DNA from 2 places in the Acetoanaerobium sticklandii genome. Region 1 is predicted to be linked to the other one. Evidence: riboswitches for the same ligand, from Rfam matches in the RefSeq annotation. Region 1 holds a riboswitch; the other holds the start of a gene.
The links. A riboswitch is a leader RNA that binds a small molecule or an ion and turns the genes downstream of it on or off. The one in region 1 is predicted to bind glycine.
Positions count from the first base shown of each region.

Region 1 (16,151 bases):
CCTTCAATGCTAAGGTAGCAGGAAGAAGCACAAATATAAGATTGGCATCTAGCAAAGTGGATTCCGTCCTTCTAATGCCAGGTCAAGAATTTAGCTTTAACAATGCCACCGGAAAAATAACATTGGCAGCAGGATATAAAAATGCCCCTGTAATTGTAAAGGGAGAGTTACAAGAGGGAGTAGGTGGAGGAGTATGTCAGGTTTCAACTACTTTATACAACTCTGTTTTATATGCAGGACTTGATGTAGTTCAAAGAAGAGCTCATTCTATACCTTCTAGCTACGTATCTATAGGACGAGATGCAGCTGTAGCCTATGGCTCGCTTGATTTTGTATTTAGAAATTCTCATGATTACCCAGTGTATATAAAAGCTTTCGTTTCTGGCAATAAAGTTACAGCTAGGATATATGGAGATACAACCAAGCATAAAAATAAGACTTTGTCATCACAAGTTGTAGAGCAGATTCCTAGACAAGTAAAATATGTCAATGATCCAACCTTGCCGCTAGGTAAAGAAGTAATTGATGACCCAGGTAGAGATGGGATAAAATCAGTGACATATGAAAATGTTGATGGCCAAACAAAAGTTGTGTCTAGAGATCATTATCCAGCCAAAACCAAGGTTATTAAAGTCGGTACTGGACCAGCAGAGGCTCCAGCAGTAAATTTAAACCCAGAGGCAATAAATGAATCTGTAAATACACAAAATCAAGAAAATACAATAATAGATTCTATTTTTGGAGGAAGATAATGCATAAAGTTATTTTAGTCACAGGAGGAGCTAGGTCTGGGAAAAGCTATTTTGCAGAGCAGCTATGTAAAAATATTGGTGAAAAGGTTTCTTATCTTGCTACAAGTGAAGCCTTCGATGATGAGATGAAGGCAAGAGTAGCGAAGCATAAGGAGCAAAGACCATCATCTTGGAAAACCTATGAAGCCTTCGAAAATCTTAAAGATCTGGTTCCAGATATGTCAAGTAGTTCAGATACAGTTATTTTAGATTGCCTTACTGTTATGGCAAATAACTTAATATTTCATTCTGATGTAGATGTTGAAAATGCAACACAAGCAGAAATAGATTCATTAGAAAAAAGAATTCAGGAAGAGTTAGTATCATTTATTTTAGCTCTAAAATACAACAAGCTTAATTTAGTTATGGTTACGAATGAGCTAGGGATGGGGATAGTTCCAGAAAACAAATTATCTAGAATATATAGAGATATTATTGGAAGGATAAATCAGGTGGCAGCTAGATATAGCGATGAAGTATATTTTGTTGTTTCTGGAATAAGTCAGAAAATAAAGGGGTAATTTAGTTGGAACGATTTATAACACTACTTTCCTTTCTAACTAGAATTCCAGTTAAGACATCTGGTAAGCTTGATGAAGAATTTCATAAATCAGCAAAATATTTCTCGTTAGTTGGAATTGTTTTAGGAATTTTCTATTTAATATTCGGTGTAGCCACCTCAAAAATATTTGGTGCGCACATCGGGGCACTTGTATTTATTTCTACAAATATTATTTTAACTGGAGGATTACATTTAGATGGGCTAGGAGATACCTTTGACGGACTTTACAGCTATAGAGACAAAGATAGAATCCTAGAAATTATGAAAGACTCTAGATTGGGGACAAATGCACTTTTAGCAATTCTGATTCTCATACTTTTTAAAATAGCCCTGGCAGATAAATTTATATCACAGGGTTATTACTATGGCTTATTTTTTATGCCCGTAATGGGAAAAATGGCTTCAGTTCTTGCTTGCTATAAAGGCAAAACAGCAAAAAAAAATGGAATGGGGAATGCATTTATAGGTAAGGTTTCGGCTATAGATTTTTATATAGCACTTGGAATTGGTATTCTTGCTATGGTTTTGCCTTCGATATTAATTAAAGATTATAGTATTGCAATTATAAATGTTACTGTAGTTATAATTGTGATTATACTTACATTAGACTATATGAATCATGTGTATAAAATAATAGATGGATTGACTGGAGATATTCTAGGAGCTATTTGCGAATTAGCAGAAGTAGTTTATTTATTTATGTATTATTTGGGGGTAACCTTATGGCAGTTATTTATTTAATAAGACATGCTCAAACAGTAGACAACTTAAGTAAAAAATTTTCTGGGTATACTGATTGCAAAATTAGTGACTTTGGATTTTTACAGTTAGAAAAGCTATCTGACAAGATGAAAAATATAAAAGTCGATTATGTTTATTCTTCTCCTCTTGAAAGAGCTACTTTAACAGGAAACTCATTTTCTAATAACCTTATAACTTGTGATAATCTAATTGAAATGAATTTTGGAGATTTTGAGGGCTTAACTTTAGAAGAAATAAAAGATAAAAATCCTGAGGAGGTTTCAAAGCTATTTAAGCATGGTTTTGAGTACAAGTTTCCAAATGGAGAGAGTTTGATAGATTTTCACGATAGAGTTAAAGCTTGTTTTTATGATATTGTGTCACAAAATCATGACAACAGAATAGCAATAGTTTCTCATTCTGGTACGATTAGATGTATTTTATCTGAAATTATTGGTGAGTCATATAAATATCACTGGAATTTCCAAATAGATAATTGCAGCATTTCTAAAATAACTTATGATGAAGGTTTTGGAGTAATTAATTATATGAATGATACAAATCACTTGAGGTGCTTAAATGATTAAATTAATAGTAAGTGATATGGATGGAACTTTACTAAATTCATCAAAAAAAATATCTCAAAAAACAAGTCAAGCTATAAAGTTTGCTAAAACAATGGGAGTTGACTTTACATTAGCCACTGGAAGAATGTATTCTTCAGCAGCAATATTTGCAAGGCAACTTAATATAGAAAAACCTATAATTGCATGTAACGGAGCTTTGATAAAAAAACATACAAGCAATGAAGTTCTTTATGAGAAGAGCATAAACTATAAAACCGCTGATTTACTTTATAAAGTATTAGAAGAATGTGGATTATATTATCATATGTACACTCAGGATAGATTCTTTACGAAGGAGCTTAAATATACCTCATTAAGCTACTGGAATAATAATAAGACTGCTTCAGATGAGGATAAAATTGACATAGAAGTAATTGAAGATTTTTCTAATGTATGCACAGAAGACTATGGTATATTAAAGTTTGTTGCCATAGAAGATGAGCATCCAGAAAAATTGTTAAAAGCTAGAGCAATGTTAGAAGATATAGAGGGCTTAGAATTAAGCCAATCTTGGCATAATAATTTAGAGATAATGTCAGAAAATATTTCTAAAGGAAATGCACTTAAGATTTTAGCAAAAGAATGCAATATTAATCTTAGCGAAATTATGGCGATTGGAGATCAACATAACGACATAAGCATGATAGTCGAAGCAGGAATTGGTGTGGCTATGGATAATGCTGAGCAGAATGTAAAAAAATATGCAAATCTTGTAACTTCATCAAATGATGAGGATGGGGTTGCTAAAGCAATTATGAATTTATTTAAGTGATGAGGGATGAAAATTGGCTTTAAATATTGTGTTAGTAGAACCGGAAATACCACAAAATACTGGAAATATTATAAGAACCTGTGCTTGCATAAATGCGAGATTACATTTAATTAAACCCATGGGCTTCTCTATGGATGAAAAGCAGCTTAAAAGAGCAGGGCTTGATTATATGGACTTAGTTTCAATTAATTATTATGATTCTTTCGAAGAGCTAATAGAAGATAAGGATATTAATAAATTCTATTTTTTTACAACAAAAGCTAAAAAAAACCATACAGAGGCTACGTATGAAGATGAAAGCTATATTGTTTTTGGGAAAGAAACTAAGGGGTTATCTCAAGAAATATTATCGCTTAATCCAAATAACAATGTTAGAATCCCAATGCTTAATATGGACAGAGTGAGGTCTTTAAACTTATCTAACTCAGTAGCAATAGCAGCATATGAAGCAATACGACAAATTGATTATAAAGAATTAAGATAGGGGCAATTTTATGGTTAAAATAATTACCGACAGCGTTTCAGATATCCCAAAAGAGTATATTGATATGTACGATATAAAGGTATTGCCATTAAAGGTTATTTTCGGGGATGAAGTTTATAGAGATGGAATAGATATAGATACAAAGACCATGTTTGATAGACTAAAAACCACAAATGAATATCCAACAACTTCTCAAGTTACTCCAGCAGAGTTTGAGCAAGAATTCAGCGAAGTTGTAAATTCAGGCAATGAAGTAATATGTATTACTATGTCATCAGCTCTTAGTGGAACCTATAATAGTGCATTAATCGCAAGCCGTGAATTTGACGCAAATAAAATAAGAGTTATAGACTCAAAAGCAATAACTCTTGGTTATGGGATGATAGTTATTGAGGCAGCAAAAATGGCAAGTAATGGTATAGGGATAGATGATATAGAATCAAGAGTTAGAGACTTAGTCAATAACATGGAGTATCTGATTATTTTTGATACTCTTGAATATATATATAAAGGTGGAAGAATCAGCAAATCACAGTATATGATGAGCAACCTTTTGAACATCAAGGTCATAATGACTATGAAAGATGGCCAAGTTGTAGCAAGGGAAAAAGTTAGAGGAAGAAAAAAAGCAATAAAATATATTATTGATTACATCGAAAAAAATGAATCTACTCTAGATGGAAGAGTAATCGGTATGAATCATGCTAATGATAAAAGCTATTTGGAAGAGTTAAAAGAGGCTGTTTTATCAAAGTATATACCATCAGAAACTATTTATTCCGAGGTAGGGTGTACAGTAGCAGCGTATTCAGGGCTTAGTGCAGTAGCTCTATATTACGAAAAAACAAAAAAATAATTTTATATAGTTGAATATAAGAATTCATAAGAGGTTAAGGTAGAAAGATTATTTTTTAACAAAAATGTAAAAAACAATAAAAAAATGATTGATTAAATTTTTAATCTATTATAGAATAAGCTTATAAAGAGTATTTAACAAATAAATAATTCTGAATGAAGAGCAAAAGAGAGAATCGTTTGATCGCCGAAGGGACAAGTTTATATTTGCCAAATATAAATGAAATTCTCAGGCAAAAGGATTTTGCTTGGACAGAACTCTGATAAAACAGGGAAACAAGGCTCTATTGTTTCCCTGTTTTTTTTATTGTAAATATAAAAATATTTGATGGGAATAAGATTAACCTTTGGCGAGCTCTTTTGAATATTATTTTTAAATAAGGGTAAAATGTTTATGATGGGCTATTTTATAGCTGCTATGAGGTGACTAATGATTATTATCACAAACAATAAATTGGTAGACGAGTATTATGGTGGAAAAAACGTGGAGTTACTTGAAGGTAGTTATCAAGATGTGCTTTACAGCGTTAGAGATTACGTCCACAAGAATTATAAATTATTAACTCATCCACTTTCAGGGAGTGTAAAGCCTAATGAAACACCATTTAAAAGTGTTGCATTAGAAATAGGCGATAAGCTAGATTTTAATTCAGTTGAGATGATTGAAAACGCTATCTACACATACTCAAAGCTACAAAACGACTCAATTACACCAAACTGGACAGAAACTGTATTGGAAGATTTCAAGGTCATAGATCTTGATTTAATAAAACATGCTTTAAAAATTTAATTAAGGAGTGAAATTATGTCAAAAATTTACGATTTAGTAATTATTGGCGCTGGACCAGCTGGGCTTTCAGCGGGACTTTATGGGGCCAGAGGTAAAATGAGTACTTTAATAATAGAAAAGGATAAAACTGGAGGACAAATAGTAACAACTGAAGAAGTTGCAAACTATCCTGGTTCTATTCACGACGCTTCTGGACCATCTCTTATTGCTAGAATGGCTGAACAAGCAGACGAATTTGGTACAGAAAGAATTAAAGATAGCATAGTTGACTTTGATTTCACTGGGAAAATCAAAATTTTAAAAGGAACAAAAGCTGAATATCAAGCTAAAGCTGTAATAGTAGCTACAGGAGCTAGTCCAAAGAAATTAGATTGCCCTGGAGAAAAAGAGTTAACAGGAAAAGGTGTGTCATACTGTGCAACTTGCGACGCAGACTTCTTCCAAGATATGGAAGTGTTTGTAGTTGGTGGTGGAGATTCAGCAGTAGAAGAAGCTATGTATTTAACAAAATTCGCTTCTAAAGTAACTATAGTTCACAGAAGAGACAGCTTAAGAGCAGCTAAATCAATTCAAGATAAGGCGTTTGCAAATCCTAAGATTGATTTTAAATGGGATTCAGTTATAAAAGAAATTAAAGGTGATGGAATAGTTGAATCTGTTGTATTTGAAAACACTAAAACAGGTGAGCTTTCAGAGCATTTTGCAGATGAAGAATTTGGAACTTTTGGAATATTCGTATTTACTGGATATATACCACAAACTGATATATTCAAAGATAAAGTAGACATGAACCAATCAGGCTATTTTGTAACAAATCAAAATATGGAAACAAATATTCCTGGAGTATTTGCTGCTGGAGATTGTAGAGAAAAAGTATTAAGACAAGTAGTAACTGCAACTGCAGATGGAGCAATCGCTGCAATCATGGCAGAAAAGTATATTGAGCACGAAGGTCTGTAGGAGTTAACAGATAGAAAAGTCATTATAATACAACATAATTAAGAAAGCATTATTAATACGGCAATTTAAAAATACGGCAATTTAAAAAAACTATTTTAATACATCAATATAGTTTTTAGTTTAAATAAATTGAGATAATAAATCAGAGGAGGAAAACGTTATGTTCGAACTTGATAAAGATACTTTTGAAACTGAAGTACTTCAAGGAACTGGATATGTTCTTGTTGATTTCTGGAGTGAAGGTTGTGAGCCTTGTAAAGCTTTAATGCCTGATATTCAGGAAATGGAAAAAACTTATGGTGAGCAAGTTAGATTTACTAAACTTGACACAACTAAAGCAAGAAGATTAGCAATAAAGGAAAAAGTTCTAGGTCTTCCTACTATAGCAATCTACAAAGATGGTCAAAAAATTGACGAACTTACAAAGGAAGATGCAACAGCTGCAAATGTAGAAGCTATGGTAAAAAAATACATTTAATTTATTTGAATTAGGAGGTGACTCTATGCGTCTTGAAGTTGGTAATATTTTTATAAAGGATATCCAATTTGGTGACAGCACTAAAGTTGAAAATGGTGTTCTTTATGTAAACAAGCAAGAACTAATCAGTGAATTATCAAGTGATGAGCATATCAAGTCAATTGATATGGAAATCGTTAGACCAGGAGAAAGTGTAAGAATAGCTCCGGTTAAAGATGTTATAGAACCAAGAGTCAAAGTTGAAGGTAACGGAGGAATTTTCCCAGGTTTCCTTAGCAAAGTTGATACTGTTGGAGAAGGAAAAACAAATGTACTTAAGGGTGCAGCAGTAGTTACAACTGGAAAAGTTGTTGGATTCCAAGAAGGAATTATCGATATGACTGGTCCAGGAGCTGACTATACTCCATTTTCTAAAACTTGCAACGTAGTTATTATAGCTGAGCCAGTTGATGGCCTTAAGCAACATGACCACGAAGCTGCTCTTAGAATGGTTGGATTAAAAGCTGGAAAATACCTAGGCGAAGCTGGAAGAAACATTACTCCAGATGAAGTAAAAGTATATGAGACTAAGCCAATATTCGAATCAGTAAAAGAGTATCCTAATCTTCCTAAGGTTGCGTATGTATATATGCTTCAAACTCAAGGACTATTACATGATACTTATGTATATGGCGTTGATGCGAAGAAAATTATTCCTACATTAATCTATCCAACAGAAGTAATGGATGGAGCAATATTATCAGGAAACTGCGTATCTGCTTGTGACAAAAACCCAACATACGTTCATATGAACAACCCAGTTATCCATGACTTATACGAACTTCACGGAAAAGAGTACAACTTTGTTGGTGTAATTATAACTAACGAAAACGTATATCTAGCTGATAAAGAAAGATCATCTAACTGGACTGCAAAGATGGCTGAATACCTTGGATTAGATGGAGTTATCATATCTGAAGAAGGATTTGGAAACCCAGATACTGACCTAATCATGAACTGCAAAAAGATAACTAAAAAAGGTATTAAAACAGTTATTCTTACTGATGAGTATGCAGGTAGAGATGGAGCATCTCAATCACTAGCTGATGCAGATGCTGCTGCAGATGCTTGCGTAACTGGTGGTAATGCCAACATGACAATCGTTTTACCAAAGCTTGATAAAATTATTGGACATGTATCTAAGGATGTTATAGATGTTATTGCTGGAGGATTTGATGGTTCTCTACGCGCTGATGGATCAATTGAAGTTGAAATTCAGGCTATTACTGGAGCTACTAGTGAAGTTGGATTCAACAAGATGACAGCAAAAACTTATTAATTATAAAAATTTAACCATATTATTATAAATACAATATGAAAATTTAAGGAGGAAAATATGAGCCGTTTTACTGGAAAAAAAATAGTTATTATCGGCGATAGAGACGGAATTCCTGGCCCAGCTATTGAAGAATGTCTTAAGCCTATCGATTGTGAAGTTATATTTTCATCAACAGAATGCTTTGTCTGAACTGCTGCTGGGGCTATGGACCTAGAAAACCAAAAGAGAATTAAAGAAGCTACTGAGAAATTCGGAGCTGAAAATCTTGTGGTTTTAATAGGTGCTGCAGAAGCCGAAGCTGCTGGTCTAGCAGCTGAAACAGTTACAGCGGGTGACCCTACTTTTGCTGGTCCTCTTGCTGGTGTTGAGCTTGGATTAAGAGTTTATCACGCAGTTGAGCCTGAATTCAAAGATGAAGTAGATGCTCAAATCTTTGATGATCAAGTTGGAATGATGGAAATGGTTCTTAACGTTGATGAAATCATAGAAGAAATGCAAAGCATTAGAAGTCAGTTTTGTAAATTTAACGACTAATAAGGAAGGAGGCGTTTATTGATGGGAAAAGTTAAGGTTGTACACTATCTAAATCAATTCTTTGCTGGTATAGGCGGAGAAGAAAAGGCAGATACTCTTCCACATATTGCTGAAAGTCAACCTCCAATATCTCAACAACTTCAAAAGTTAATTGAAGAAGATGCTGAGATAGTAGGAGTAGTAGTTTGTGGAGATTCATATTTCAATGAAAATCTTGAAGAAGCTAAAGCTAAAGTTTTAGAGATGATTAAATCTTTTAATCCAGATATACTAATCGCTGGCCCAGCGTTTAATGCTGGTAGATACGGAATGGCTTGCGGAACTGTTGTTAAGATGGTTCAAGATGAATTAAACCTAAAAGCTTTCACAGCTATGTATGAAGAAAATCCTGGTTTAGATGTATTTAGAAAAGAAGTATATGTAATTCCTACTTCTGATTCAGCTGCAGGTATGAGAAAAGCTCTTCCAGCTGTAGCGAAATTTGCAACTAAATTAGCTAAAGGTGAAGAAATTCTTTCTCCACAAGAAGATGGATACTTTGCAAGAGGAGTTCGTGTTAACGCATTCGTAGATGAAAGAGGATCTATGCGTGCTGTTAAAATGCTAGTTAAAAAGCTTAAAGGTGAAGAGTTTGAAACTGAGTATCCAATGCCAGTATTTGATAGAGTAGCTCCAAATCCAGCAGTTAAAGATATTACAAAAGCAAAAATTGCTTTAGTAACTTCTGGTGGTATTGTACCTAAGCACAATCCTGATCATATAGAGTCATCTTCAGCTTCTAAATACGGAAGATATGATATCTCTAGCTTTGATAAACTATCAGAAGCTGATCATGAAACTGCACATGGTGGATATGACCCAACATATGCTAATAACGAGCCAGACAGAGTTCTTCCAGTTGATGTACTTCGTGATTTAGAAAAAGAAGGCAAAATCGGAGAATTATTTAAATATTTCTATACTACAGTAGGTAATGGTACTTCTGTTGCAAATTCTAAGCAATTTGCTCAAGAATTCTCTAAAGAGCTTCTTGAAAACAAAGTAGATGCGGTTATCTTAACATCTACCTGAGGTACTTGTACTCGTTGCGGCGCAACGATGGTTAAAGAAATCGAGAGAGCTGGTATTCCTGTAGTTCATATGTGTACAGTAGTTCCAATATCTCTAACAGTTGGTGCAAATAGAATAATTCCTACAATTGCTATTCCTCACCCACTTGGAAATCCTGCACTAGATGCAGCTGAAGAAAAACAGCTTCGTAGAAAGCTTGTTGAAAAAGCTCTTAAAGCTTTAGAAACTGAAGTTGAAGACCAAACAGTTTTTGAAGACTAAGATAAATAAATTTGCTATTAAAATATTTTGTTCATAAATTAGATGGGGAGAAAAACCCCATCTAATTTTAATATTAAAGTAAAATTGGAGGCTTCTTATGACAAAACCTGTTTTGAAAAATGCAAGTTATATTTTAGTTCATACTCCTGATATGATTATCCACAATGGAACAACTTACCAAATGGAAAAACTAGGTAATCCAGACTCAGAATTCCTAAAAAATGTGGGAAATTTTATCAGAAATTATGAAGAAGTTGTGAATTACGCTCCTAACCAAGTATATATTGGAAACAAAAAGCCTGAAGAACTAAATGATATAGCTACTCCTTGGTTTGAAAATCCAGTTCAAGGAACTAGAGAAGGTAGATTTGGCGAAATCATGCCTCAGGATGAATTTATAGGTATGTTAAAAATAGCTGATTCTTTTGACCTTGTTAAGCTTACTGCTGATTTTTCTAAAGCTGTTGTTGAGAAACTAAAAGCTCATGAATTATTCAGTGATGCTGAACTTGAGAAATTTAAAGATTCTGAAGAAATTGATTCAATTAAAACTTTTGTAAACGAGCATCATGCAGAAGGACTATATAACATGGGTGAGCTAGTTGGATGCGTAAAGAGAGCTCATGAAGTAGATAACAGCTTAACAGCTCATATTATGTTTGAAAACTTGGTTGTTAAGGCATCAGGAGTTTTAGCAGTAAAACATTTAATGAAAAATTCTTCTGTAAAAGCTGATGAAGTTGAATATGTTATAGAATGTTCTGAAGAAGCTTGTGGCGATATGAACCAAAGAGGTGGAGGAAACTTCGCTAAATCAATTGCTGAAGCATGCAGCTTTACTAATGCAACTGGATCAGATACTAGAGGATTCTGCGCTGGACCTACTCATGCATTAATAAATGCAGCTGCACTTGTTAAATCAGGTGTATATAAGCATGTTGTTGTTGTTGGTGGTGGAGCAACTGCTAAACTTGGTATGAATGCAAAAGACCATATTAAGAAAAATATTCCTGTTCTAGAGGATGTACTTGGTGGATTTGCAGTTCTAGTTTCAGAAGATGATGGAATTTCACCAGTGTTCAACACTGATTTAGTGGGAAGACATACAGTAGGAACTGGCTCATCTCCTCAAGCAGTAATTACATCATTAATCACAATGCCATTAGATAAAGGTGGTTTAAAAATTACAGATATCAGTAAATACTCTGTAGAAATGCAAAATCCAGATATTACTAAACCTGCTGGTGCTGGAGATGTTCCAGAAGCCAACTATAAGATGATAGCTGCTCTTGGAGTAAAAAGAGGAGATTTAGAAAAATCTTCACTTCCAACTTTTGGCAAGGAACACGGAATGCCAGGATTCGCTCCTACTCAAGGACATATCCCATCAGGAGTTCCATTTATAGGTTTTGCAATTGATGAGATGAAAGAAAACAAGCTAGATAAAGTTATGATAGTTGGAAAAGGAAGTCTTTTCTTAGGAAGAATGACAAACCAGTTCGATGGAGTATCGTTTGTAATGGAGAAAAATGATGGTAAAGGTGAAGACAAAGCACCTCAAGTTGATGAGCAGCAAATCAAATCTATGATAGCAGATGCGATGAGAAAGCTTGCTGAAAATTTGGGACAATAAGAAGGAGGCAACGATAATGAACTTGAATAAAGTAATAGCTGATGCCTTTCTTGAAATTGCCGATGGAATTCAAACTGGAAGCTTTGGAAAAACTAAAAAGGTAGCACTTACTACTCTTGGTAGTGAGCATGGAGAAGCTACTCTTGTAGAAGGCGCGAAGCTTGCTAAGAAACTTTATCCTCAACTTAACATAGTTTTAATTGGTTCAGCAAATGACTCTGGATTAGAAACTATTGAAGTAAGCTCTGAAGATGAAATGTATAAAGTAATGGAAGAAAAACTTGATAGCAAAGAAATCGGTGCTTGCGTTACTATGCACTATAACTTTCCAATAGGGGTTTCTACAGTAGGTAGAGTTGTAACACCTGCACATGGTAAAGAAATGTTCATTGCTACGACTACTGGAACATCGTCAGCTCAAAGAGTAGAGGCTATGGTTAAAAATGCTGTTTATGGCGTAATTGCTGCAAAAGCATCAGGTATAGAAAAACCAACAGTTGGTATCTTGAACGTTGATGGAGCTAGAAGCGTAGAAAAGGTTTTAGTTGAGCTTCAAGCTAAAGGCTATGATATTGCTTTTGGTGAGTCTCAAAGAAGTGATGGCGGAAGAGTTTTAAGAGGAAATGACTTGCTTCTTGGAACTGTTGATGTTGTGGTTACAGATACTCTTACAGGAAATATTTTAATGAAAATGTTCTCATCTTTTACAAGCGGAGGACAATACGAGGTTTCTGGATATGGTTATGGTCCTGGAGTAGGCGAAGGCTATGAGCGTAATGTTCTTATATTATCAAGAGCATCAGGTGCTCCAGTAATTGCGAACGCTTTAAAATATGCTCATGAAATCGCTAACAACGATATAACAGAAATTGCTAAAGCAGAGTTTAAAAAGCTTAATGCTCTGAAGTGGATGGATTTAATTCCTAAGCCTGTTGAGAAAAAAGCTGCTCAGGAAGAAGTTGTTCCACAACCTGATAAAGTTGTAGTAACTGGTTCTATTTCAGGAATAGATATAATGGAACTAGAAGATGCAGTTCAGCTATTATGGAAAAATGGTATTTATGCTGAAAGCGGCATGGGCTGTACAGGTCCAATAGTTCTTGTCCCAGAAGACAGAGTAAGCGAATGTCAACAAATTTTAGTTAAAGCTGGATTTGCAGCTGGAGAAGGCGACATCTGCTAGACAAATAACACTTGTAAAAAGTAAAAATTTTGTTAAAATAAAATAGAGCCTTAATTATTTTATTTGTAAGATTTTTATTTTAATTTTAGGAGGGATAGGAAAATGAAGAAAAGAATCACAGCTTTATTCTTAGCTTCTATCATGGGTATTATGACTCTTGCTGGATGCTCTAGTGCTCCTGCAGAAACACCTGCTGAAGAGCCAGCTGCAGAAGAAACAGCAGCAGAATCACTTAAAATTAGTATGGTTACAGACGTTGGTGGAGTTAAAGACCAATCTTTTAACCAAAGTGCTTGGGAAGGTCTTGAAAAAGCAAAAGCAGATCTTGGTATTGAAATTGGATATATCGAGTCTAAGCAAGATGCTGATTATGAGCCAAACTTAGAGACACTTGTAGATGGAGAAAACGATCTTATTTGGGGTGTTGGATTTAAAATGGCTGATGCTATTTTAGCAGCAGCAGGAAATTATCCAGAGCAAAAATATGCTATAATCGATAACGATTATGCTGATGCTACTCCTGATAATGTACTTGGCGTTTTATTCAAAGAAGAAGAGCCTTCTTACCTAGTTGGTTTAATCGCTGGTAAAATGACTCAATCAAATAAAATTGGCTTTATTGGTGGTATGGATGTACCTGTAATCAATAGATTTAGATTTGGATTCTTAGCAGGAGTTAAAGCTGCTAATCCAGATGCAGTTGTTGATGTACAGTTCGTAAATGCATTTAATGATCCGGCAAAAGGAAAAGCTGTTGCTAATCAAATGTATGCTTCTGGAGTAGATATAATATTCCACGCAGCTGGAGATAGTGGTAACGGTGCAATTGAAGCTGCTAAAGAGCAGAACAAATGGGTAATCGGTGTTGATAGAGACCAAAACGATCTAGCTCCAGATAACGTTATTACATCTGCAGTTAAGAGAGTTGATAACGCTATGTTCAACGTTGCTAAAGAATTAAAAGATGGCAACTTTGCTGGCGGAACAACAATCGTATTTGGTTTAGCTGAAGGTGGAGTTGATATAGCTCCTACAACAAGCAAAAATGTACCTGCTGATATCTTAGAGTTTGTTGAAGCTGAAAAGCAAAAGATTATCAACAAAGAGATTACAGTTCCAGGAACAGAAGAAGCTTTCAACTCTATGAACTAATTTTGACGTAATTAATTTATCCCGGTAGTGATACCGGGATTTTTTATCTAGTAAATTAATACATATTTCTGATATAATAGAAAAAGATTTTTATATATGAAATATTTACTATCAGGTTTACTATATACTTAGAATTGGTATCTGATAGAATAGTATTATGGTTTGATTCAATATGATTCAAGGAGGTTAAATTGTGACAACAACTAAGGCCAATGTTGATTTTTCTCACAAAGTTGTGGAAATGAAAAGCATTACCAAAAAATTTGGAGATTTTGTAGCCAATGATAATATAGATTTGACAGTTCATAGAGGAGAAGTTCATGCACTTTTAGGAGAAAATGGTGCAGGGAAATCTACGCTTATGAACATTTTATATGGTCTATATACTCCAACTGACGGGAAAATATTTATTGAAGGAAAAGAAGCAGTTATTGACAATCCAAACAAGGCAATATCACTAGGTATAGGTATGGTGCATCAGCATTTTATGTTAGTTCCACCGTTTACTGTAGCAGAAAACATTATACTTGGAATGGAGCCTATGAAAACGTTTAAACAAGTAGATATGGAGAAAGCTATAGCTGATGTTAAAGCTATTTCAGAAAAATATGGTCTTTATGTAGACCCTAAAGCTAGAGTTATGGATATTACAGTTGGTATGCAGCAAAGAGTAGAAATATTAAAAGCCCTGTATAGAGGAGCGGAAATATTAATTCTTGATGAACCAACAGCAGTTCTTACACCTCAAGAAATCAAAGAACTTATTTAGATAATAAGAAATCTTACAAAAGAAGGCAAAACAATTATTTTAATAACTCATAAACTAAAAGAGATAAAAGAAGCAGCAGATTACTGCACTATTATTAGAAGAGGAAAAAGAATTGATACTGTTGATGTGTCTCAGACAGATGAAAATCAACTAGCTTCAATGATGGTTGGAAGAGAAGTAACATTTAAAGTAGACAAAAATGACGCCATTTATGGAGATACCGTTTTAAAAATAGAAGATTTAAAAGCTAAGGATAATAGAGGTTTGTTTGCACTTAATGGACTTGACTTAGAAGTAAGACGTGGAGAAATTTTAGGCATTGCTGGTGTTGATGGCAATGGACAATCTGAGCTTGTAGAAGTAATAACGGGGCTTAAAAAAGCTGAAAGTGGATCTGTAATGATAAATGGAAAAGAAATAGTAAATACCAATCCTAGAAATATAATGGATTCAGGCATTTCTAATATACCTGAAGATAGACAAAAGCACGGGCTTGTTTTAGATTTTACTGTATCAGAAAATATGATCTTGCAAAACTATAAAAAAGAAAGATTTTCAAAAAATGGCAAGCTATTAGATTCAAACATTAAACAGTTTGCAGATGAGCTCATTAATAAGTTTGATGTTAGACCACAAAATAATGCCTTAAAAGCGAGAGCCTTGTCAGGAGGAAACCAGCAGAAAGTTATCATAGCAAGAGAGGTAACTAATGACCCTGATTTGTTGATAGCCACTCAGCCTACAAGAGGTCTTGATGTTGGAGCAATTGAGTTCGTTCATAAATCTCTTATCGAGCAAAGAGATAAAGGAAAAGGCGTTTTACTAGTTTCATTTGAGTTAGATGAAATCATGAGCGTTTCAGATAGAATTGCTGTAATTTATGAAGGAAAAATAGTAGGAATAGTTGATGCAAAAGATGCAAACGAAAATCAACTTGGACTAATGATGGCAGGAGGAGGAAAATAATGAAAAAGTTTAGAATAAATGAACAGCTTCTTTACACTCTGCTATCTATTATTCTAGGTTTTTTAGTAGGAGCAGTAATTCTTTCCATTGCTGGATTTAATCCCATAGAAGCTTATAGTGTTATGATACAAGGAGTAATAGGTAAGCCTAGATTTATAGCATGGACTATTGTATACGCAACCCCTTTGATACTTACTGGACTTTC
Region 1 covers NC_014614.1:1,256,563-1,272,713, forward strand. The annotation lists gene CLOST_RS05700 (VanW family protein) at 1-752, shown strand, start outside; gene cobU (bifunctional adenosylcobinamide kinase/adenosylcobinamide-phosphate guanylyltransferase) at 752-1,312, shown strand; gene cobS (adenosylcobinamide-GDP ribazoletransferase) at 1,318-2,094, shown strand; gene CLOST_RS05715 (histidine phosphatase family protein) at 2,076-2,681, shown strand; gene CLOST_RS05720 (Cof-type HAD-IIB family hydrolase) at 2,674-3,492, shown strand; gene trmL (tRNA (uridine(34)/cytosine(34)/5-carboxymethylaminomethyluridine(34)-2'-O)-methyltransferase TrmL) at 3,506-3,976, shown strand; gene CLOST_RS05730 (DegV family protein) at 3,987-4,832, shown strand; glycine riboswitch at 4,988-5,086, shown strand; gene CLOST_RS05735 (GrdX family protein) at 5,262-5,621, shown strand; gene trxB (thioredoxin-disulfide reductase) at 5,637-6,581, shown strand; gene trxA (thioredoxin TrxA) at 6,742-7,059, shown strand; gene CLOST_RS05750 (glycine/sarcosine/betaine reductase component B subunit) at 7,085-8,377, shown strand; gene grdA (glycine/sarcosine/betaine reductase complex selenoprotein A) at 8,435-8,911, shown strand; gene grdB (glycine reductase complex selenoprotein B) at 8,933-10,243, shown strand; gene grdC (glycine/sarcosine/betaine reductase complex component C subunit beta) at 10,341-11,876, shown strand; gene grdD (glycine/sarcosine/betaine reductase complex component C subunit alpha) at 11,893-13,059, shown strand; gene CLOST_RS05780 (BMP family lipoprotein) at 13,162-14,211, shown strand; gene CLOST_RS14365 (ATP-binding cassette domain-containing protein) at 14,405-14,980, shown strand; gene CLOST_RS14370 (ATP-binding cassette domain-containing protein) at 15,107-15,946, shown strand; gene CLOST_RS05790 (ABC transporter permease) at 15,946-16,151, shown strand, end outside.

Region 2 (16,151 bases), 760 kb from region 1:
CATTCATTGCTACAGCAACCTGTACTATTGCTAGCATCATACCTGGAAGCAAAAAATTAATATAATTTCTGGTTGGATTACCTATTAATCTATTTACTATGTTAATAGGCATGGCCGTGTTTAGAGCCTCAGTTTCTGACATACTGAGCTTTCCTTGATAGGTACTCATCATTGCTCCAGCTTTTATAGTCATAAGTAGCTCAGAGGAAGCTATTTTTGTAAAGGAAGCTGGGGATAACTGAGTTCCATCTATTACAGTAGTAAGCTTAGGAGATTTGAAGTTTTTGATATCATTAGTAAAGTTTTGAGGGATGATTAATCCAAATAGGATTTTTCCATCTCTCATCAAAGCTTCAACTTCATTCGGGTCGTCTACTATATACTGCACATCAAATGTTTCACTGCTTTTAAGATTTCTTACTATATCCCTTGTCATACTTGTATTGTCTCCAAGATATACAGCGCTGGGAATGTACCTTAGCTGTTTTTCCTTCATAGAGTAACAAGTGAGAATGTTAACTAGATTTGGAAAGATAAGTATGAGTATCAAGGGAGCTATATATTTTTTAAAGTTTATATTCATACGAAACCCTTCTATTCTTCAATGTTTATAAATGCTGTCATACCAGGTCTTAATTTTTGGTCTTTATTTTCAATTTCTATTTTTATTCCATAGGTTATTAAATCGAAATCTCCATTTTCATTGCTGGCTTTTTTGATTGCGAAATCTGGTTTTTTATTAATCTGCACTATTTTTCCATTAAACTCCTCATCCTTGTAGCTAAGGACTGAAACTTTCACTGCTTGGTTTTCCTTGAATTTTGGAAGGAGAGTTTCATCTGCATTAACTGTTAAAGTTATTTTGTCTAGATTTGTTATAGTTGCTAGGTTCATACCAGTTGAAAGCATTTCTCCAGCAGAGCAGTTTAGACTAGTTACATAGCCAGAAAGAGGGCTTCTAATTGCAGCATCTGTTATATAAGTATCTACTTCAGTAATTCCTGCAGTTGCCTGAGTATATTTTTCATTTGCAGCAATAACGCTTCCAGCAGCAGCGGCTACTTGTCCTTGTGCAGCGGCAACTTGACCTTTTGCAGCTTCTATATCTTCAGCTCTTGCTCCACTTTTTGCAATGCTTAAATCTTGCTCAGCTACTTTGAGCTTGGTTTCTATTTCATCTAGCTGGGCTAAAGCAACTGCTCCTTCTTCATATAGAGCAAGAATTCTATCATAACTTTTTTTCATAATGTCGTAATTTGCTTGAGCTTTTTGAATATCTTCGCTTCTGGCTCCATTTTGAGCTTTTGATAAAAGAGCTTTAGCAGCTTCTAATTGTCCCTCAGCAGCTTGCTGTTGAGCTTTTGCAATATCAACTGCAGCAAGCGCTGCGTTAGCCTGAGCAACTAAACCCTCTCGCTTTGCGGCTAAATCCTTAGCATCTATAGTTGCAATTACATCATCCTTTTCTATATATTGTCCTTCTTCGACCTCAATTGTAAGTATCTTGCCAGGAATTTTTGTGTTTATATCCACATCCTCAGCTTCGAGATTTCCTTGAAGAAGGTTTAAATCCTCGGCTGATGAAGTAGTGCATCCAGTAAGCACTGAGGATAATAATAGCGACGAAATTATAAAGAATACAAGTAACTTTCTCGTAAGTGTAAATTGTTTAGTCATTATAGAACTCTCCTTTTATTAAATGTATTAAAGCGAAATTAAACTACGAAGAGTATTATAATCCTAATCAATAAAATAGTAAATATATTTACTAAAAAAAGTTAATATATTTACTAAAAATATTTTTGAACTAATATAACAGAATTGTAAGAAAGATTAAGTTTGTAAAATTGTTAAAAATATATCGATTAAAATTTAAAATAGGGGTATAATATATATAAATAGATAAAAAAATAACAATTTCGGGAGGAAGAATTATGATTAACATGAATAAGATTGCTGATGAGGCTATAGAAAAGTACGATATAGTAATCACAGGACAATATGGTCCACACGCCTGTCTTAAAGAGGCTAAAGAATACCTTTTTAGAACCCACCCGGAGCTAGTTGCATATCATCTTTATAAATCAGCTCAAGAGTACGCAAGTAAGCTAGAAACAGCTAAGGAAAATCTAACTTATGGAGTCTTCGAAAGTAGAGAGTGTTTGATAATTTTTATACACAATAAAGAGGTGAATGACACCAAATTTATACCATATCATATATTAAAAGGATAGTCATTTATATAATTATGTAGTTACAATCATTACACAATTAATTGGATAGTTATAATCAGAAAATTTTTAAAATGGCTTGCAAATTTTTTAAAACCAGAGTATAATACGATTCCATAAAGATAATATTTACCAATTGAGGTTATCGGGAGATCTCTTATGAGAGCCGAAGAAGAAATACTATATGCTCATCCAGCCTATATGTAGAAGCTTTCAGGCAACAGGACCGGTAACTGATGGAACTCTGGAAATATCCCGTTATAGGATATCCGTAGGAGCAATATCGCAGATATTATGTGATAGAATCTCTCAGGTGAAAAAAACAGAGAATATGGAGATGCTTTTTTAGTGTCTTTATATTCTCTTTTTTATTGGGCGAAATTTTTTTAATGCAGGTTATTAATAGAATGAGGAGGGAAAATTTGTGACTGAAAGACTTAAAAGAACACCACTATTTGAGGTGTATGGCAATTATGACCCTAAAATTGTACCATTTGCAGGCTGGGAGATGCCCATAGAATTCAAAGGGATTACTGAGGAACACAAAATGGTAAGAACCTCTGCTGGAATATTTGATGTGTCTCATATGGGCGAAATAGAAGTAAAAGGTAAAGATGCAGAGGAGTTTTGCCAGAAAATCTGTACTAATGATATAAGTAAATTAGAGGATAATCAAATTCTATATAGCTTTATGTGTTATGAAAATGGAACTGTTGTAGACGATATTTTAGTTTATAAATTTTCTCAGGATGATTTTATGCTAGTAGTGAACGCTGGCAATATTTCTAAAGACTACGAATGGATAGTAAATCATACTACTGGATATGAGGTAAATATAAACAACATATCAGATAACATAGGACAGGTTGCTGTTCAAGGACCAAAGGCAGAAGCTATACTTCAAAAATTTACTGATACAGATTTAAGCGAGATTAAGTTTTTTTATGCTCTTAGAAATGTTGATATAAAAGGTATTAATACTATAGTTTCTAGAACAGGCTACACAGGCGAGGATGGGTTTGAAATTTACTGTGAAGCTAAAGATTCTGTGAAGCTATGGAAGCTAATTCTAGATGAAAGCCCAGAAGAAGACATTCTTCCAATAGGGCTAGGAGCTAGAGACACTTTAAGATTTGAAGCAAATCTTCCGCTATATGGTAACGAGCTTTCAGATGAAATTACACCTATAGAAGCCGGCTATGGATATTTTGTAAAGCTCGATAAGGACGATTTTATAGGAAAGGAAGCTCTCAAGGCTCAAAAATCAGAAGGTTTAAAAAGAAAGATAGTCGGTTTTGAGCTTTTGGACAAGAGAATTTCAAGACATGGTTATGAGGTTTATCTCGAAAATGACAAAATAGGAATAGTTACTACAGGCTATCAGTCACCTACTCTTCAAAAAAGCATAGGGCTTGCACTAATTGATGCCCAGTATGTAGCACTAGGCAATGAGATTTATATAGATATTAGAAATAAAAAGGTGCCAGCGAAGATAGTAAGCAGAAATTTTTATAAAAAATAGGTATAATTTAGGCATTTTATAAATATGACGTAAATTTTATTTAGTTTCTTAATAAAATGAATATTGATTTATAGGTATTTAATTCAAATTTATATGTGAGGAGATGTTGATATGTCAACTAGCAAGGTGTATTTTACAAAGGATCATGAGTGGATAAAGGTAGAAGGAAATGTAGCTTATATAGGAATCACTGATTATGCACAGAAGGCTCTTGGAGAAATTGTGTATGTTGAGCTACCAGAAGTAGACAGTGAATTTAGCTTGGGAGATGTATTTAGCGTGGTTGAATCTGTAAAAGCAGCTTCTGACATTTTTATGCCAGTAGATGGAAAGGTAGTAGAAGTAAATGAAGCACTAAGTGATGAGCCAGAAAAAATAAACCAAGATGCCAATGATATTTGGATTATGGCAGTAGAATTAGAGAATAGTATAGAAAGCTATGAGCTTATGAGTGAGAGCGAATATATTGCTATGTATGAAAAGGAGGCATAATAAATGCATCCATATCTTCCTAATACCGAGCAAGAAATAAAAGCTATGCTAGATACCATAGGGGTTAAATCTACAGAGGAGCTCTTTGAAGATATTCCAGCTAGCTTAAAGCTTTCAAGGAAACTAAATCTTTCGGATTCGCTATCAGAATTTGAAATCAGAAAGCATTTTAAGGACATAGCTTCAAAAAATACAAGTATAGAGGATAAGGTGTGTTTTCTAGGAGCGGGTATCTATGACCACTATATTCCATCAGTAATTCCACAGCTAATATCAAGAGCAGAATTTTTTACTTCATACACCCCTTATCAGCCTGAGATAAGTCAAGGCTCACTTCAAGCAGCTTTTGAATATCAGAGCATGATATGTGAGCTTACTGGAATGGATGTATCTAATATTTCTCTTTACGATGGAGCAACTGCAGCGGCAGAGGCTAGTGTACTTGCCTGCGTAAGCACAAGAAGAAAAAAAGTGCTGGTTTCAAACACGGTATCTCCTGAAACTAGAGCTGTGCTAAAAACCTATTTCCAATATAGAAATATGGATGTAGTGGAAGTTTCATCAATAGAGGGTCAAACCGACATTGATGACCTAAAATCTAAGCTAGACAAGGACACTGCAGGAGTACTGCTCCAATATCCGAATTTTTTCGGAATAATTGAAGATATAAGTAAGTATGAACCTATAATTCATGAAAATAAATCTTTGATGATGCTGTATACAGACCCTATTGCTCTTGGGCTTCTTAAATCGCCAGGTGAGCTAGGTGCAGATATGGCGCTAGGAGACGGACAAGATCTAGGACTTCCACTTAATTTTGGTGGACCTACTCTTGGATTTATAAATGTAAAGGATAAACTGCTTCGCAAGATGCCTGGAAGAATAGTGGGACAAAGCGTAGATTCAAATGGAAACCGTGCTTTTGTACTCACACTTCAAGCCAGAGAGCAGCATATAAGAAGGCAGGATGCAACATCCAATATCTGCTCCGACCAGACTCTAAATGCAATAAGAGCAGGGATGTATTTGGCTGTAGTAGGAAAAGAAGGTATTAAAGAAGTAGCAAAATCATGCCTTAATAAAGCAAACTATGCTTACAAGGAGCTACAAAAGCTAGAGAATGTGCAGGCTCTTTTTGAAGGACCTATATTTAAGGAGTTTGCAATAAAAACTAAAGCTTCTTCAGAAAAAGTACTTCAGGCTTTGCTTGAAGCTGGAATTTTAGGTGGATATAGTCTTTCGAGTACAGATTATGGGCTTGAAAATGCTATCTTGATAGCAGTAACTGAAAAAAGAACTAAGGAAGAAATCGATAAATTAGTAAGTGTAATAGGAGGTGTAAGATGAGCTACGATAAAATGATATTTGAACTATCTGCTCATGGAAGAAAAGCTATTGATTTTCCTGAGCTTGATATAGATTTTGCTTTTGAAGATTCTCTCATTCCGAAAGAGTATTTAAGAGAAAAATCAGCCAATCTTCCAGAAGTAAGTCAGCTCGATGCTGTGAGGCACTATACTAATTTATCAAAGAAAAATTACAGTTTGGATGCTGGATTCTATCCACTTGGCTCTTGCACCATGAAGTACAACCCTAAAATTAATGAAGAAATAGCAGCAAATGATAAATTTTCAGGGGTACATCCACTTTCTCCAGTAGAAACAGTTCAGGGAGAGCTAGAAATAATGTACAACCTAGCAAATATGCTATCTGAAATAACTGGAATGGATGAATTTACTCTTCAGCCAGCTGCTGGAGCTCATGGAGAATGGACAGGGCTTATGCTTATAAAAGCCTACCATATGCATAGAGGTGACGAAAAAAGAACTAAAATAATAGTTCCTGACTCTGCTCATGGTACTAATCCTGCGAGCGCTAATGTTGCTGGATTTGAAGTTATAGAGCTAGAAACAAATGCAGATGGCAGTATAGATATAGAAAAATTAAAAGCTGTACTAAGTGATGAGATAGCTGGATTTATGCTTACTAATCCAAGTACACTTGGTTTCTTTGAAACTCAAATAGAAGAAGTGGCTTCCCTAGTGCATGCATCAGGAGGACTACTATACTACGATGGAGCAAACATGAATGCTATCATGGGGATAGTAAGACCTGGAGATATGGGCTTTGATGTGTGCCATCTTAATCTTCACAAAACATTTTCTACACCTCATGGAAGTGGGGGACCAGGAAGTGGACCAGTGGGAGTAAAAAAACATCTTGCTGAATTCTTGCCAGTTCCTAAAGTTGAAAAAGTAGACGATAAGTATATTCTAAACTATGACAAAAAAGACAGCATAGGATCGATTAAAAGTTTTTATGGGAATTTTGGTATTCTTCTTAGAGCTTATGTATATATCCTGAGTATGGGAGCAGATGGGCTAAGAGCTGTATCGGAAAATGCAGTTATTAATGCAAATTATATGAGACAAATGCTAAAAGATGATTATCAGCTAGCTGTAGATAAGCTTTGCAAGCATGAAGCTATTTTTGCTGGAATCAAAGATAAATCAACAGGGATTACTACTTTAGAAATTGCAAAGAGAATTATTGACTATGGCTTCCATCCGCCTACAGTATACTTCCCTCTAATAGTAGACAGTGCAATAATGATAGAGCCTACAGAAACAGAAAGCAAGCAAACTATGGATGAGTTTATAAATGCCATGAAGCAAATTGCTAAAGAAGCAAAAGAAAATCCAGAGATATTTAAAACAGCACCTCATCATTCGCCAGCTAGTCGAATAGATGAGGCACTGGCAGCAAGAAAGCCAGTATTAACTTACAAACCTTCTTTATAATAAGTTCAAATAAAAAAATAAGACCTTAATAGCAGAGGTCTTATTTTTATGGAGATTATTTATATAATGCGATTAGTTTATCAAATGCTGGTAGAGAATTTATTATTTTTTCATAAGATATACAATAAGATAATCTAAAATGTCCTGGACATCCAAATGCAGAGCCTGGAACTAAAAGAAGATTAAACTGTTTAGCATCTTCACAGAATTTTTTATCATCAGCAATAGGAGATCTTGGGAACAAATAAAATGCACCCTGCGGCTTTACACATTCAAAACCTATACTTACTAGGTGATTGTAAAGGGCATCTCTATTTTTCTTGTATACATTAACATCTACCTCGGCATTTAAGTTCTTTGCAACTACTCTTTGGAAAAGTGATGGTGCATTTACAAAGCCAAGAATACGGTTAGCAACGTTTAGAGAACCCATAACATCACTAAAATCAGCAATCTCAGGATGAACTACTAGATAGCCTATACGCTCGCCAGGAAGTGATAAAGATTTGCTGTATGAGTAGCCTATGATGGTATTTTTATAGTATTTTAGAAGACATGGAACCTCAGCATTATCATATACGATTTCTCTGTATGGCTCATCTGATATTAGGAAAATATCAATGCCAAGCTCTTCTTCTTTTTGCTTAAGCACTTCGGCAAGCTTTGTAAGAGCCGCATCAGAATAAATTACTCCAGTAGGGTTGTTTGGTGAGTTTACTATAACTATTTTAGTTTTTGGCGTAATAGCAGATTTGAGAGCTTCAATATTAGGCTCAAAAGTATCTATATCAGGCTCAACTACAACTAGATTTGCATCGTAGTTAGCTGAATATGCTCTATATTCTCCAAAAAATGGAGCAAATGTAATTACTTCATCGCCAGGGTTTAGAAGAGTTTTAAAAATTATATTTAGTCCTCCAGCTGCACCAACTGTCATTACAATGCTTTCAAAGCTGATATTCATACCGTGTTTTTTTGATTCATGCTCAGCAATTGTAGTTCTTACATCTTCAAAGCCGGAGTTGTTCATATAGCCATGAACATAGGTAGCTACTTCATTGTCTAATATATCTTTTATAGATTCTTTTATAACTTCTGGAGGCTCAACATTAGGATTTCCTAAACTGAAATCAAAAACATTTTCCTCACCATAAATTTTTGACAATCGTTTTCCTTCATCAAACATAGCACGAATTACAGAGCTATTTGCAACGAGTGACTGCATTTTGTTAGAAATCATTTTATCTCTCCTTTGTAATATGTAATATAATACGAAATGCATATAATTTAGAATATTTTTATTATTAAGTAAGTTTATTATAACAAATAAGCATTATTAAATCCATGAGATTATAAAAATGAATTTTTTTATGTAATTTTAAAAAAAAGTGTTTCAATTAATACTAAAATGGTATATATTAAAATAAGATAACAAATCTTGATGATGATGTTATCTAGCCCATAAAATAACCCCCCATTTAGGACCCTTTCCCCGAGGGTCCTACTTTTTTGCAAAGTTGTTGATTTTATAGCAATATATGGATATAATTATCTTCAAGAAGTAAAATTGTTTGAATTTTAAAAAATTTAACGCAAAATGATTAAATATTCTGTCAATGGACAGATTTAATCATAAAGAGGGGAGAATGTATTATGAGGGTTTACGAGAGTGACAAGATCAGAAACATTGCAATCCTTGGACATAGTGGGTCAGGGAAATCAAATTTGATGGAGGCAGTTCACTATACTGTCAAGCTTACAAATAGGATTTCTAAACCAACTGATGAAGCCAAGCTAACTTCTTCTATGAATCTACACTCACTAGAGTGGAATGATCACAAGTACAATTTTTTAGATACTCCTGGTTATTTTGATTTTGATGGAGAGGTTGTGTCTGCTATGGCAGCAGCTTCAGGCACAATTATAGTAGTAGATGGAACCACAGATTTACAAGTTGGAACCGATAAGGCTTTAGAAATTACAGATGAATACCAAACTCCACGTTTTATTTTTGTAAATAAAATCGATAGTGAAAAATCCGATTACGACAAGATTTTAGACCAATTAAGAGAACGCTATGGCAAAAAGATTGCTCCATTTCATGTACCTTGGGGTAAAGCAGAAGCTTTTAAGGGCTTTATAAATGTAGTTGATATGTTTGCAAGAGAATATAATGGTAAAGAGTGTGTAAATGTAGATATGCCAACTGATATGGATGATATAATAGCTCCAGTAAGAGAAATGCTTATGGAATCAGTTGCTGAATCCGATGAAGCACTTATGGAAAAATATTTTGCTGGTGAGGAGTTTACAACTGAGGAGATACACAAAGGACTTAGAAAAGGTGTATTAGAAGGAGATGTAATTCCTGTACTTTGCGGCTCAACAGCTAAAAATATCGGAGTTCATACTCTACTAGATATGATATGGGATTATCTTCCATCACCACTAGATGAAAAAGATATAAAAGAATCCGATGTGTTTGCAGGTCAAATTTTCAAAACTATAGTTGACTCATTTGTTGGAAAGATATCTTTTGTTAAAATTCACGAAGGACATTTAAAGCCAGAATCTGAGCTTTATAATGTTAAGAAAGGCCACAAAGAGAGAATTCCTAAGGTGTTTACCTTAGTTAATGGAGAATATAAAGAAATGTCCGAAGCAAGGGCTGGAGATATCGTTGCTTTTACAAAGCTTCAAGATAGCTCCACAGGTGAAACTCTATCTTCGAAATCAGGGCACGAGAGCTATGATGATTTGGTATTCCCAAAACCTCAGATGCTTGTTGCAGTAGAGCCGACTAATAAAGGGGATGAAGAAAAAATCTCTTCGGGACTACAAAGATTGATGGAAGAGGATCCTTCATTTACATGGGAGAGAAATGCTGAGACTAAGCAAACTGTTCTAGGTGTACAAGGTGAGATTCACGTTAACTCATTAAAGGATAAATTAAAAGATAAATTTGGCGTTGAGGTTAAGCTACTTGATTTAAAAGTTCCTTACAGAGAGACTATAAAGGGTAAATCCGATGTCCAAGGCAAGCACAAAAAACAAAGTGGTGGGCATGGACAGTATGGAGATGTTAAAATTAGATTTGGTCCATCATCAGAGCCATTTGAGTTTGCAGAGGAAATATTTGGAGGGTCTGTACCAAAATCCTATATTCCAGCTGTAGAAAAAGGACTTAAAGAATCTATGGAAAAAGGAATACTAGCAGGCTTCCCAGTTACAAACATCAAGGCTGTACTTTATGATGGCTCATACCATGATGTTGATTCATCCGAGATGGCTTTTAAGCTAGCTGCTAATATGGCATTTAAAAAAGGTATGGAAGAAGCTAAACCAGTACTTCTAGAGCCAGTAATGAAGCTTAAGATTGTAGTTCCTGAAGAATTTATGGGAGATATCATGGGAGATATCAACAAGAAACGTGGTAAGGTACTTGGTATGGAGCCTTTCAAAGGGACGAAACAATTAATTATGGCAGAAGCTCCACAATCAGAAACCTTTAAGTACGCTATTGACCTAAAGGCTATGACTCAAGGAAAAGGTTATTTTGAGATGGAATTTGAAAGATACGATGAAGTTCCTAGCCAGTTAGCACAGAAAATTATCGAAGAAAGAAAAAATGAAGAGCATTAAGAATATATTCAGATAGAAAACTAGAATAGATTTGAGAAATACAGATTCTTATGAAAGTTTAATTATAGTGAAAAGAGCTTGCGAATCCGCAAGCTCTTTTCAATGAAGTACTTAAAATTTTTATTTACCTAGTAAACTATTTCCACTGATTTGTCCTTCGCATCCCACTTAACATTGCCATTTAAAACCTTAGCAATTTCATTTACAGCTACAAAGATATCACCATCTTCAGTAATCACTGCTTTCGAATCTTTGTCATAGGTTTTCTCTGTATCTAAGTCGAATACTACAGTTTTTCCATTTTTGCTGATAGTAAGTTCTTTTTCGTTATTTGAAACTGAAACCTCTAGCTTCATAGCTTTTTCTATAACATCAAGTGAAACTAAAGCTCTACCTTCTTTTATAAATGGTTTTTTAGCTGCTTTTTCAGGCTTTCCATTATTCTTGATTTCGTCTTTACCTATTTTAATTTTTACAGAATTATATTCTGCTGGATTAAAGTTGAGTACTAGCTCAGTAAGTGTATTTGAGAAAGTCATTAATCTTTCTTCAACTCTACCTGGAAACTCTCTTTCTAGAAAATCTAGATTATCATTTTCTGTATGCCAGATTTCACCGTGTTTTTCGGTTTGAGTATATCCATCCATATCACCCAAATGCCAGTTTGTAGCTTCAAAGTATCCATAAGGGATTCCTCTTTCAACAAAAGGAGCATGGTCACTCCAGTCTCCAGTTGTACCAGCTGGATAGTCTTTATTGTGTCCGGGGTTTGTTTCTAAATCAAGTCCAAGCTCTTTAGCAATTGCTAAGGCTTGTTCTCTTACAAAGCCTTTTTTGCCTAAATCACCATAAACATACATGAAGTCTCCAGCAAGCAGAGAGTCTAAGTTGATCATAGCTACAGTATTATTTACTTCAGCTTGTGTCATGTTTTCCGCATAGTATGAGGAGCCATTTAATCCACCATTTTTAATATTATCGCTATTTTTGAAGCTTTCTTCAGCACCAAAAGCAATAAATCTAACAGTATAAGGAGTTTTAAGGTCTGATATTTTTTCAGCAGTTTCAAGCATTACAGCAACTCCAGAAGCATTATCGTCAGCACCTTTTCCAGTATTGTTTTTTGAATCGTAGTGAGCTCCTATGATGATTTCTCTTTTAGATTCACCTGGTTTTACTGCAATAACATTATATGATGTTACAGTATCATACGGTTTATCGTCTTTTGTTCTTTGAATTTCAAAGCTTTGGAGCTTAGTATCATAGCCCAAATCCATAAATACATCTTCAATATAGTCTTTTGCATCATATTCGCCATTTGTTGCTTGAGTTCTATCACCTATTTCGTCTGAAAGCTCAACAACATGCTTATAAGCAAGTTCTCCTGCATCGGGATCTTTCGTAAGAGCATTTGAAAAAATTGGTGTGACGATAATTAGTGAAGCTAAAGCAAACGCAGAAACTTTTTTCATCATATAATCAATCCTCCTATTTGTAAAATAACTTCCTTATTATAAAGATAACAAGGTAAGCATGAACCATTAGCAATTTTGATTGCAATAATAGATGGTTCATAATATATTTACCCTAAAGTCACTTTAATAAAAATTATATTCAAGTAATTTTTTGAGATTTAAAATTCTTCGATTACAACATCAGAAGGAACTTCGAATTCTGAGTCGTTAATATCTCCTACTTTTAGCTCAGTGACTTCAATAGTCATCTCGCTACCATCCACGCCTTTGCTTACCATTTTCATAGTTATGCCATATTTTTTGCTAACCCAAAGCTTCACTTCTTCATTTGTAGCTTTGTCTTTTGATAAAATAACTGCGCAATTTTCGCCTAGTATTTTCTCATCCCCTACTACCTCAAAGGTCGCAGTATCTACTTGCTCATCTACTGAAGCAATATCAGTCATGCTGGTATCAGGCATGAACGATGAGTCGCCAGAATCTGCTTTGAATCTCATTCCAGTTTTTTCAGATGCGCTATATGTGATGAATTCACCTGTTTTTGAATCTATTATGTTAATCATTTCGTCGCCATCAGCAACTATACTGCTTTTCACTTTATCTCCTTTATGCCAAGTTTTCATCTGACTTTGCTGGTCTGCCATTGTAAAGGTCTGTGCATAGTAAATACCATCTTTAAATGCATTTTCTCCTTTTTTAAATAATTCTGCTAGGTCAGCAGATTCTTCTTCAGCTGCTGGTTGTTCAGCCTCTGGAGCAGCTTCTTCCTTTGTAGTATCTGGGGCTGGAGCTTCTTCCTTAGGGGAACATCCAGCTAATACAGATGTACCTAATATAGCTGATAAAAATAATGCAATTGCAATCTTTTTCATTATCACAACCTCCTTTTATACTATTTTAATCCTATGATAGATAAAATGCTATAATAATTGAAGATAAAAAGGTATAATATATAAAATTAAGTAATCAGTCGTATATAAAACTAAGGAGGGGGAACTATGCAAGAGAATTTTGAGTTTTGTTCAGTTGACAGTGTATATCTAGCGCAAAAATATTCTACACCGCTTTATGTTATGAGCCAGGATATAATAGAAGAAAAAATAGATTATATTAAGGTGAATTTTTTAGATAAATACCCTCGTACATATGCATATTATGCTAGTAAGGCTTTTTTGACTAAAGCAATGGCTAAAATAATTAAAAAATCAGAAATGGGTATAGATGTAGTATCTTATGGAGAGCTATATACGGCATTAGATGCTGGAATAAATCCAGATAAAATAATGTTTCATGGAAACAACAAATCAAAAGATGAATTGGAATTTGCATTAGAAAGAGGAATAGGAAGAATAGTAGTAGATGGAATAAGTGAGCTAAAGCTATTAATAGAGCTTGCAGGAGAAAGATTTACTGCAAAAATTTTACTTAGAATATCTCCAAATGTGGAGGCACATACTCATAAATATATAAGTACAGGACAGCTAGATTCAAAATTTGGACTTTCTTTTGCCAGCAAAGACTTAGATGAAGCTATAGAACTGGCAATTAAATCAGAGCATATTGATTTTAAAGGCTTTCATTTTCATGTTGGCTCACAGCTTTTTGACAATGAGGCCCATGTAGAGTCAACAAAAAAAGCTATGGAGCTTATTAAAGAAATAAAAGACAAGTATGATTATGAAATAGAGGATTTAAATGTCGGGGGGGGATTTGGAGTAAGATATACGGCTGAAGATGAACCTATGCCACTTGAATATTTTACAGATGCAATTATGGAAGAAGTAATAGCTTTAATTGATAAATATGAGATAATAAGACCGAATATTTTTATAGAGCCAGGAAGATATATAGTAGCTGAAGCAGGAATTACTCTTTATACTGTAGGTAGTGTAAAAAATATTGAGTCAGTTAGGAAATATATATGCATAGACGGAGGTATGGCAGATAATCCAAGACCAGCACTTTATCAAGCCAAATACAGTGCTTGCATAGCAAATAAAATGTATGATGAAGATACTGAGCTAGTAACAGTTGCTGGAAAGTGCTGTGAAAGCGGAGATATATTAATTTGGGATATTAATCTTCCTAAAGTAGAAAGAGGAGACATACTAGCAGTTATGGGAACTGGAGCATATAACTATAGTATGTCGAGCAACTACAATAAGCTTGCAAAGCCTGCAGTGGTTATGATTCATGATAAAGAAGACAGACTGATAGTGCAAAGAGAGTCCTACGAGGATTTACTTAAAAACGATTTAGGTTAGGAGAGATAAGTGTGAACTTACTAGTAACAGGTGGAGCTGGATTTATTGGCTCAAACTTTATTAAATATATGCTAAAGCATCACGATTACAGAATAGTAAACTTAGACTTACTTACTTATGCTGGAAATCTAGAGAACCTAGAGGATATAGAGGGAGATGCTAGGTACAAGCATATTAAGGGAGATATTTGTAATAGAGAGCTAGTAGAAAGTATTTTTAGAAGATTTGACATAGATATGGTGGTTAATTTTGCCGCAGAATCCCATGTTGATAGAAGCATAGAAGACCCTGAAGTTTTTCTTAGAACAAATATAATGGGAACTCAGGCACTACTTGATATTGCTAAAGATTTTTGGAAAATAGATTTATTTGATAAGTACTGCAAAGAGTATAAAAAGGGCGTTAAATTTGTTCAGGTATCGACAGATGAGGTTTATGGCTCTTTAGGTGAAACGGGACTTTTTAAAGAAACAACATGCCTAAATCCCAACAGTCCCTATTCGGCTTCCAAAGCTTCAGCTGATATGATAGTAAGAGCATATAGTGAAACCTATGGACTTCCTGTTAATATTACAAGGTGCTCTAATAATTACGGACCATATCAATTTCCTGAAAAGTTAATTCCTCTAATGATAAATAATGCGATAAATGATAAACCTCTTCCTGTTTATGGCGATGGGAAACAAGTGAGAGACTGGCTTTATGTTGAGGATCACTGCAGTGCTATTGACTCTGTGCTTCATAAAGGAATGCTTGGAGAAGTTTATAATATTGGTGGGAATAATGAAAAACAAAATTTGGATATAGTAAAATTGATTTTAAATGTGCTAGGAAAAGATGAAACTTTAATTACTCATGTAAAAGATAGATTAGGACACGATAGAAGATATGCAATAGACAATACAAAAATAAGTACAGAGCTAGGATGGGAGCCTAAATACACTTTTGATGAAGGTATAAAGCTAACGATAAAATGGTATTTAGACAATCCTAGGTGGATAGAGAAGATTATTTCTTCAGAATACAGAAATTATTATAGCAAAATGTATGAAGGAAGGTAATTGTGGATTATAATTTAAAGAAGTTATTTTTTATAAATGCTTCTTAGGCTAAAAATTGTTATACGAATTTAATAGTTAAGTATTTTTATATCCTAGATTATTAGCATCTACACAATATGTAGATAAGAAGCTAATGATATAGGATATTTTTTTGAACTTTTTTCCTACCTTTTCAAAAATAAATGCATATTGTATAGTAGAAACAGAACATATGTTCGATAGTTGTACAGAGATAGGAGGTAAGGAAATGGAGACAAATACTTACGAAGATATAGAACAAGCGCTTATAGGCTATAAGGAAGCTACTGCTACTTGGGATAAACAAGAATATCTAAGACAGCTTTTAGCTTACATTACTCCTCTGATAAAGAAAAAAATAAGACACTATTTTGGATATGTAGATGAGGATTTACTTCAGCTAGGATATGTTAGGACTATTGAATTAATTGATAATTATGAACTGGAAAGAAATATATTATTTATGGGATATATGAAAAGAATGCTAGGATGTTATTACTATGATGAGAAAAGAAAACAAGCTAAGGTAGCGGATTTAGTAGAATACGATGAGACCTTTATGGAATCAGATTATGACCATGGTTATTTCGATATCGAACTAGAAGATTTATTAAAGGGTCTTTCATATAAAGAAAGATATGTAGT
Region 2 covers NC_014614.1:497,013-513,163, forward strand. The annotation lists gene CLOST_RS02245 (ABC transporter permease) at 1-583, opposite strand, end outside; gene CLOST_RS02250 (HlyD family secretion protein) at 595-1,677, opposite strand; gene CLOST_RS02255 (hypothetical protein) at 1,935-2,234, shown strand; glycine riboswitch at 2,368-2,470, shown strand; gene gcvT (glycine cleavage system aminomethyltransferase GcvT) at 2,656-3,753, shown strand; gene gcvH (glycine cleavage system protein GcvH) at 3,865-4,245, shown strand; gene gcvPA (aminomethyl-transferring glycine dehydrogenase subunit GcvPA) at 4,249-5,592, shown strand; gene gcvPB (aminomethyl-transferring glycine dehydrogenase subunit GcvPB) at 5,589-7,046, shown strand; gene CLOST_RS02280 (pyridoxal phosphate-dependent aminotransferase) at 7,102-8,286, opposite strand; gene CLOST_RS02285 (elongation factor G) at 8,700-10,688, shown strand; gene CLOST_RS02290 (M20/M25/M40 family metallo-hydrolase) at 10,817-12,163, opposite strand; gene CLOST_RS02295 (DUF4412 domain-containing protein) at 12,322-13,035, opposite strand; gene lysA (diaminopimelate decarboxylase) at 13,162-14,427, shown strand; gene rfbB (dTDP-glucose 4,6-dehydratase) at 14,439-15,488, shown strand; gene CLOST_RS02310 (sigma-70 family RNA polymerase sigma factor) at 15,736-16,151, shown strand, end outside.
Region 2: linked by a shared signal. The riboswitch ahead of gcvT (glycine cleavage system aminomethyltransferase GcvT) and the one ahead of CLOST_RS05735 (GrdX family protein) in region 1 are both predicted to bind glycine.